2 regions of the Rhizobium sp. P2_G9 genome follow, and region 1 is predicted to be linked to the other one. Evidence: predicted binding sites of a transcription regulator. Region 1 holds the regulator's gene; the other holds the start of a gene.
The links. The regulator LexA, encoded in region 1, represses DNA repair genes until DNA is damaged. The targets are predictions, from matches to a motif close to TGTTCNNNNTGTGTTCNG.

Region 1 (4,210 bases):
GGCGAGAGCAAGCGGATGAACTCCGCCAAGTCGAAGGTGCTGCACACGATCGGCAACCTGCCGATGATCTCGCACGTGATGCTGGCGCTCGGCCGCAGCGGTGCTGACTGCATCGCGCTGGTCGTTGGCCGCGATGCGGAGCCGGTCGTGGCCGCAGCGTCCGGGTCCGGTATCGAGGTCCGCGCCTTTGAACAGACCGAGCGGCTCGGCACAGGCCACGCTGTGCTGGCGGCGCGCGGCGAAATCGAAAAGGACTACGATCAGATCCTGGTCGCCTATGGCGACGGGCCTCTGATCGAACCCGCACCGCTGATCGAAGCGCTGGAGAAAGTGCGCGCCGGCTATGATGTCGCGGTCGTCGGCTTCGAAACCGACAAACCCACGGGCTATGGACGCCTGCTTACCAAGGACGGCGAGCTCGTCGCCATCCGCGAGGAAAAGGACGCGACAGAGGCCGAGCGGAAGGTCACCTTCTGCAATAGCGGCATCATGGCGATCGATGGCCGCAAGGCTTTGTCGCTGCTGACGAAAATCACCAACAACAATGTCAAGGGCGAGTATTACGTCACCGACATCATCGAAATCCTCCACCGCGAAGGCGGCAGGGCGGTGACGGTCGAAGCGCCGAGCGACATGGTTGCCGGCTGCAACAACCGGGCGGAACTCGCCGAACTCGAAGCGATCTGGCAGAAGAAGCGCCGCCATCAGTTGATGCTCTCCGGCGTCACGATGATCGCGCCGGAAACCGTCTTCCTGTCGCACGATACGCGGATCGGCCGCGACACCGTGATCGAACCGAATGTCTGGTTCGGCCCCGGCGTCACCATCGACAGTGACGTCGTCATCCACGCCTTCTCGCATATCGAGGGCGCCCATATTGCACCGGGCGCCAGCGTTGGTCCGTATGCACGGCTGCGGCCTGGCGCAGACCTGGGCGAAAAAGCCAAGGTCGGCAATTTCTGCGAAGTGAAGAATGCCGCGATCGGCGAGGGCGCCAAGGTCAATCATCTGAGCTATATCGGCGATGCGATCATCGGCGCGCGGGCGAATATCGGCGCCGGCACGATCACCTGCAATTATGATGGCTTCAACAAGTTCGAAACCCGGATCGGCGCCGACGCTTTCATCGGCTCGAACAGTGCGCTTGTCGCACCGGTGACGATCGGGGCAGGGGCGCTGACCGCCTCCGGCAGCGTGATCACCGAGGATGTTCCGGATGGCGCCGCCGGCTTCGGCCGCGCCCGTCAGGTCAACAAGGAGGGCTATGCGATCGTGATCATGGCACGCAACAAGGCGCTCAAGGAATCAAAGAAGAAGAAATGATATTAGCCGACGCAGGCGAGGCTGCTCGCCGCGCGTCAACCGATCGGCTTGTCAGTGATAGCGGCGAATGAGCCCGACCAGCTTGCCCTGGACCTTGACGCGATCCGGCCCGAAGATGCGGGTCTCGTAAGCCGGATTCGCGGCCTCAAGCGCAATGGAAGCCCCCTTGCGGCGGAAGCGCTTGAGCGTCGCCTCTTCGTCGTCGACGAGCGCCACGACGATGTCGCCCGGGCTGGCCGTGCTGCCGTTGCGGATGATGACTGTGTCGCCGTCGAGGATGCCGGCCTCGATCATCGAATCGCCCTTGACCTCGAGCGCATAATGTTCGCCGCCGCCGAGCATGCCGGCAGGGACTGAAATATCGTGGGTAATGTTCTGGATCGCCGAGATTGGCACGCCGGCAGCAATGCGGCCCATGACCGGGATTGACACCGCGTCACCGCTGTTCTCATTTGCAGCCGGCTTCGGCGCAGGCGCTGGCTGGACCTTGCCGAGCGAGCCTTCGATAACGCTCGGATTGAAACCCTTCTGCGGCGGCTTGATGCTCGGCGAATAGGCCTCGGGCAGCTTGATGACTTCGAGCGCCCGGGCACGGTTGGGAAGCCGGCGAATGAAACCGCGTTCCTCCAATGCCGTGATCAACCGGTGGATGCCGGACTTAGAGGCCAAATCGAGCGCATCCTTCATCTCATCGAACGAAGGGGGCACGCCGGACTCCTTCATCCGCTCATGGATGAACAGTAGAAGTTCCTGTTGTTTTCTCGTCAGCATGGACGTCCCCTTGGGAATCGTGAAACAAATCTCGAACAAACACTATATGTTCCATGTATGTTCCGCAAGGGTTTTAAATATGGTTAACGCGGAGGCCGATAAGCGGCTTTTGCTTATATGCCGGGAACCGCCCACCCACGTTCAATCCGCCGGTCTAAGCCGGCTCGCCCGAGGCATCGGATCTTTGCTTAGGTGGCTATGGCAGGGTCGCACAACGAAAAACCGGACGGCAGGGGAGCCGTCCGGTTTTTACACATGAGCGCGGGCTTGCGGGGAGGGGGTGGGGAGGGGACGCCCGCGCGTCTGGAACTTAGAACTGGAGGGCGGCACTGTGGGAAAGTGCATCCCGTGTGGCGTTGTTTTCACGCACTGCGTTAATGATCGAGGAAACTGCGGTCGCCACGAACATGACGGAAATCAGGCCTGCCATCAGGGTCAGCGTCATGTACATCATCGTCGTCGTCCTTTTCGTCTCTCGTCCGGGTGCGCTGTCGATGGAACCTTTATCCCACATCGCGCACCCGGTTGCTGTTTCCTTGGGAACATGCGCTTCTTGTTATCATTGCGCTGTCCTCCGAACTTGACGCCATATAACCATTGATGATCCGAACCGGCCGTGAATGGGGCGTTCATCCGCCGTTCAGGTTTCTGGCTCACCCGGAAACCATGGATTTTCGGTTGCGCCGATACCACATCCATGACAAAAGGCGGGACCATTTTCGGCAGCGCGCGCAATGACAACAGCCTTCTATCCCGGTTCATTCGATCCCCTGACCAACGGGCATCTGGACGTGCTGATCCAGGCACTCAACATCGCCTCCAAGGTCATCGTCGGCATCGGCGTCCATCCCGGCAAGGCACCGCTGTTCTCCTTCGAGGATCGCGCCTCGCTGATCCGCCTGTCGCTCGAAGACGTGTTGCCGGACCGGATCGGCGACATCCAGGTGATCTCCTTCGACAATCTCGTCGTCGATGCGGCGCGCGCGCATGGAACCAAAGTGCTGATCCGCGGTTTGCGCGACGGAACCGATCTCGACTACGAAATGCAGATGGCCGGCATGAACCGGCAGATGGCGCCGGATATCCAGACGGTGTTCCTGCCGGCCGGCACGGCGTCCAGGCCCATAACCGCCACATTGGTGCGCCAGATCGCCGCGATGGGCGGCGATGTCAGTGCTTTCGTGCCGAAGCCGGTGCTCGCCGCGCTCGAGGAAAAACGCCAACGCTGAGCCCAAAAACAACGGAGCTTCCATGATCTTCCTGAAATCCATCGCCGCGGCCGCATTGCTGCTGTTCGCCGGCCTTGCCGCCCAGGCATATGCCAATCCCAACCAGATCACCATCCAGCTCAAGAACGGTCCGGTCGTGATCCAGCTGATGCCGGATATCGCGCCGCAGCACGTCAAGCGCATCGAGGAACTGGCTGCCAAGCACCAATATGACAATGTCGCCTTCCACCGCGTCATCGACGGCTTCATGGCCCAGACCGGCGACGTCAAGTTCGGCAATCTGAAGAAGGGTTTCGATCCGAACGCGGTTGGCACCGGTGGCTCCGACCTGCCAGACCTGCCGGCCGAGTTTTCGCAAGTGCCGTTCGAGCGCGGCACGATCGGCATGGCCCGTTCGCAGGATCCCAATTCGGCCAATTCGCAGTTCTTCATCATGTTCGCGCCGGGCGATTTCCTCAACGGCCAGTACACGGTGGTCGGCAAGGTCGTTTCCGGCATGGAATTCGTCGACAAGATCAAGCGCGGCGACCCGAACAATAACGGTTCAGTCAGCGATCCCGACCGGATGATCAAGGTCACGGTCGGTAAATAACACCAGGCATTTACGGAGGGTTGCTGAGCAGCCCACGTTCAGAATGCGTCGAGACAACAAGCAAGGAGAAAACCCATGGCCGAGATCAAGGATCCGGAAAACACGCTCATCATGGAAACCACCAAGGGCAAGGTCGTCATCGAGTTGATGCCGAACGCCGCGCCCGGCCATGTGGCGCGCATCAAGGAACTGACCCGCGAAGGCGCCTATGACGGTGTCGTCTTCCACCGCGTCATCAATGAATTCATGGCCCAGACGGGCGATGTCGAATATGGCAAGAAGGGCGGCAAGTCCT
Region 2 (4,210 bases), on a different contig from region 1:
GAATGACGTATTCGTCCTCGCCACGCTGGTAGCCCTTGACCTCGTCTTCTTCCTTGACCTCGTTGCCGGTGACGGAGTCGACGTAATGGCTGACGACGCGGTTCTGGGTTTTACGATTGAGCGTGTGGAAGCGGACTTTTTCGCTCTCGGATGTGGCAGGCATCATCTCAACCGGACAAGTGACGAGCGAGAGTTTAAGATAGCCTTTCCAATAGGGACGCAGAGCCATGGCGGCATCCTCCCCTTAACCGGCGCGCCGGGCTGGTGTCGCGGCCTGCTTCGATTTTGCGGCAGTCTTTGCGGTCTTCTCGCGCCGCGCGCCTTGGTTGGCGTTCGCGGCCGTGCGCTTCGGCTTCGTCTCCCTGGCGGCCACTCCGGCACTTTCGCGCAGTGCCTGCAAGAGGTCGCTGGGCTTCGACGCAATCGGTGCCTTCTTCTTCGGGAGCGCGCGGCCTTCGATCTTGGCTTTCACCAGTTCGGCGACGGCAGCCTCATAGCGGTCGTCGAAGGTGCTTGCGTCAAAACTGCCTTTCTTCGTGGCGATGATGTGTTCGGCGAGTTCGAGCATTTCGCCTTCGATCTTCAGATCCGGCATGTCTTCGAACGCTTTTTCCGACGAGCGGACCTCATAGTTGAAGTTCAGCGTCGAGGCGATCAGCCCCTTGCCGTGCGGCCGGATCAGGACAGTGCGCATCCGCCGGAAGAGGACGGTTCGGGCAATGCCAGCGACTTTCTCCTCCTTCATCCCATCACGCAGCAGCAGGTAGGCCTCCTTGCCCATCTTGTCGGGCGCCAGGTAATAGGGCTTGTCGAAATAGGTAGTGTCGATCTGCGAACAGGGGATGAAGGCCTCGATCTTCAAGGTCTTGTCGCTCTCTGGAATGACCGCAGCCACTTCCTCGGGTTCGAGCACGACATATTGGCCGTTCTCGACCTCGTAGCCCTTGACCTGGTCCCCGCGCTCGACCGGATCGCCGGTTTCGGTGTCGATGAATTCCCGTTTCACCCGATTGCCGGTCGTGCGGTTGAGCGTATTGAAGGCAATCCGTTCGGACGAGGACGCAGCCGTATAGAGCGCCACCGGACAGGAGACTTCTCCGAACTTGATGAAGCCTTTCCAATTGGCTCTCGGGCTTACCATACGCTCATACTCCAGACGCAACTCAGGCGATTCAAGCGAATCAGCCGCGAATCGTTCCGATTCGAAACGAATCATTTTTCAATGACTTAGCGCCATCTGACTGCAAGTTGTGCGAGTCCCGCTTAGGCTTATGATTCCATGAGTCATTTAGCATCAGCGCGCGCTTTTTGGGTGCGACAACCTCCAAGGAGTCCTGCCGTCAGCAAGCGTGAAATGATCGACACGAGCACTGGAAAATGGCCTGTCCCCCGCGACACGAAGGGCAGGGTCAAGAAGAGCGTCGATGTCTCGCGATCGCTCTCCGCCGACATGCGCAACGACGCGAACAGGAGGCAAGGCCTGGCACACGCCATGTTTCGACACCAAGCCTTCCGGCGTTGCCAGCCGTGTGAAAAAATTCCCAATTCTGTCATCGGATTGAATCCCCTCATAGATTCCTTCGAAGTCGCCCGTTCGTTCAACTTGAGCGCGCCAGGTGCGCATTGACTCGTTTTCGCTTTTAGAACAAATAAAGAACATATCACTCTTACCAAAGTCAAAAACGGGTTGCCCTACAGGAGATCATGACGACAGCCACCGCGCCTTCGAATGCCGTTGTCGCCGAGCTACGCGAGAAGATCGCCAGCCTGGAAGGGGCGGGCATGCGTGCTCGCACGGTCCTGCCGTTCGGTGTGGATGCGATTGACGCGCAGCTGCCCGGCGGAGGGCTTGCTTATGGGGCGCTGCATGAAGTCGCCGGTGGTGGCAATGGTGCGATCGATGGCGCGGCCGCCGCCCTCTTCATTGGCGGCATCGCGGCCCGCACCACCGGCAAGGTCGTCTGGTGCCTCACACGCTTCGATCTCTTCTTTCCAGCCCTGGCCCAAGTCGGCCTTCACCCCGACCGCGTCATCTTTGTCGAGTGCGACAAGGAGGAGACGGTGCTGGCAAGCTTCGAGGAGGCGCTGCGTTATGGCGGGCTTGGAGCCGTGGTCGCCGAACTGGTGCGCCTGCCGATGACGGCCTCGCGCCGGCTGCAGCTTGCGGCGGAGAAGTCGGGCACGTTGGGCCTGGTGATCCGCCGCTGGCGGCGGCAGACGGAAGCTTCCGATTTCGGCATGCCGACGGCCGCGGTGACCCGTTGGCGCATCTCGGTGCTGCCGTCCGAGCCGCTTCCCGTGCCGGGCATGGGCCGGGCGCGCTGGCTCGCGGAACTGATGCGGGTCAGGGCAGGCGAGGGAGGAGAATTCATCATCGGAGCATGTGATGGCCAGGGTCGTATCTGTCTTTCTTCCGACACTGCCGACCGACCGGATCAGGCGGGCCGATCCTTCGCTGTCTCCTGACACGCCGCTGGTGGTCATCGCCAGGAGCGGTTCGAAGCGATGGGTTGCGGCAGCCGATCTGGCAGCGGCCAGGCTCGGCCTTCGTATCGGTATGCCGGCGGCGAAGGCGCAGGCCTTAGTCCAGGGGCTCATTATGGTTGACGCCGACCCGGCGGCAGATCTCGCAGCCCTGGAACGGCTGACGCTCTGGGTACTGTCGCAATATTCCCCTGTCACAGCCATGGACCCTCCGGACGGTATCGTCCTGGACACAGAAGGCGCCGATCATCTTCACGGTGGCGAGGAAATGATGCTGTCGGGCCTCGTCAATCGCTTACGCGGCCGCGGTCTCGCAGCGCGAGCGGCGATCGCCGACAGCTGGGGTGCCGCACATGCGCTGGCTCGGACCATAGGTCGCGAGACGATCATCGTCCCGCGCGGTGAGACAGCAAAAGCCGTCACCCGATTGCCGCTGTCGTCGCTGCGTTTGACGGCTGAGATCGTTGCAAGCCTCCGCACTCTCGGCTTCGCTACCGTCGGCGATCTTGCCGACACGCCACGGGCGCCGCTGACCCAGCGCTTCGGTCCGGAGGTAGGACGGCGTCTCGACCAGATGTTCGGCCGTCTCGCCGAGCCGATCGATCCGATCCGACGGGTCGATATCGTCGAGGTGCACAAATCCTTTGCCGAACCGATCGGCGCACCGGAAACGATCGAGAAATATGTGGGCCGTCTCGTCCGGCAACTCTGCCAGGCGCTCGAGAAGCGGGGACTTGGTGTGCGGCGCGCCGATCTCATCGTGAACCGCGTCGACAACACGCTTCAGTCGCTACGGGCGGGCACGGCCAAGCCCGTTCGCGACATCGCCTGGCTGACGAAACTGTTCCGCGATCGGATCGAGAGGATCGAGCCTGGCTTCGGCATCGAGAAACTGAGCCTGGCGGCCATCATCGCCGAGCCGCTGACGGAAACTCAGTCCTCATCCTCGCTCATTGAGGAGCAGGTGACCGATGTGACGCCGCTGATCGATGTACTCGGCAATCGTGGCGGCCAGCGGATTTTCCGGGTCGCGCCGGTGGCAAGCGACGTCCCGGAGCGCAGCGTCCAGCGGATCGCGCCGACCGCCGACGAGGGTGGCGCCACCTGGCCGCTCCATTGGCCACGGCCGTCGCGGCTTCTGACGCGACCGGAGGCAATTGAGGTGATTGCGCTTTTGCCCGACCATCCACCGGTTTCCTTTACCTGGCGTGGCAAGCGGCGAAAGGTGAGGCGTGCTGACGGCCCGGAGCGGATCTTGGGCGAATGGTGGCAACGCAGCTCCGAATGGATCGCGGTCCGCGACTATTTTGTTGTCGAGGATGAGGTGGGCGAGCGCTTCTGGATTTTCCGCTCCGGCGATGGCGTCGATGCGGACACCGGCTCCCACAAATGGTTCCTGCACGGAGTGTTTGCCTAAATGCGCTACGCCGAGCTTCAGGTCACCACGCATTTCTCGTTCCTGCGCGGCGCGAGCTCGGCGGAAGAGCTGTTTGTCACCGCCAAACTCCTGGGCACTGAAGCGCTCGGCGTCGTCGACCGCAACAGCCTCGCCGGCATCGTTCGGGCGCTCGAAGCGTCGCGCGTCACGGGCCTCAGGCTCGTCGTTGGCTGCCGGCTCGATCTGCAGGACGGCATGTCGATCCTCGTCTATCCCACCGATCGCGCTGCCTATTCCCGATTGACGCGGCTGCTGACCCTGGGCAAGGGCAGGGGAGGGAAAGCCAAC

Region 2: AC1DYF_RS16050 (ImuA family protein) is a predicted target of LexA. The motif match lies at 1,642-1,659, and genes of this name have one in related genera.

Annotation. Positions count from the first base shown of each region.
Region 1 is NZ_JBFUFK010000012.1:24,390-28,599, reverse strand. Features, by position in the region: gene glmU (bifunctional UDP-N-acetylglucosamine diphosphorylase/glucosamine-1-phosphate N-acetyltransferase GlmU) at 1-1,323, shown strand, start outside; gene lexA (transcriptional repressor LexA) at 1,375-2,094, opposite strand; gene AC1DYF_RS11840 (hypothetical protein) at 2,405-2,548, opposite strand; gene coaD (pantetheine-phosphate adenylyltransferase) at 2,829-3,323, shown strand; gene AC1DYF_RS11830 (peptidylprolyl isomerase) at 3,346-3,915, shown strand; gene AC1DYF_RS11825 (peptidylprolyl isomerase) at 3,991-4,210, shown strand, end outside.
Region 2 is NZ_JBFUFK010000016.1:121,501-125,710, reverse strand. Features, by position in the region: gene ku (non-homologous end joining protein Ku) at 1-229, opposite strand, end outside; gene ku (non-homologous end joining protein Ku) at 245-1,141, opposite strand; gene AC1DYF_RS16050 (ImuA family protein) at 1,705-2,466, shown strand; gene AC1DYF_RS16045 (Y-family DNA polymerase) at 2,387-3,901, shown strand; gene AC1DYF_RS16040 (error-prone DNA polymerase) at 3,902-4,210, shown strand, end outside.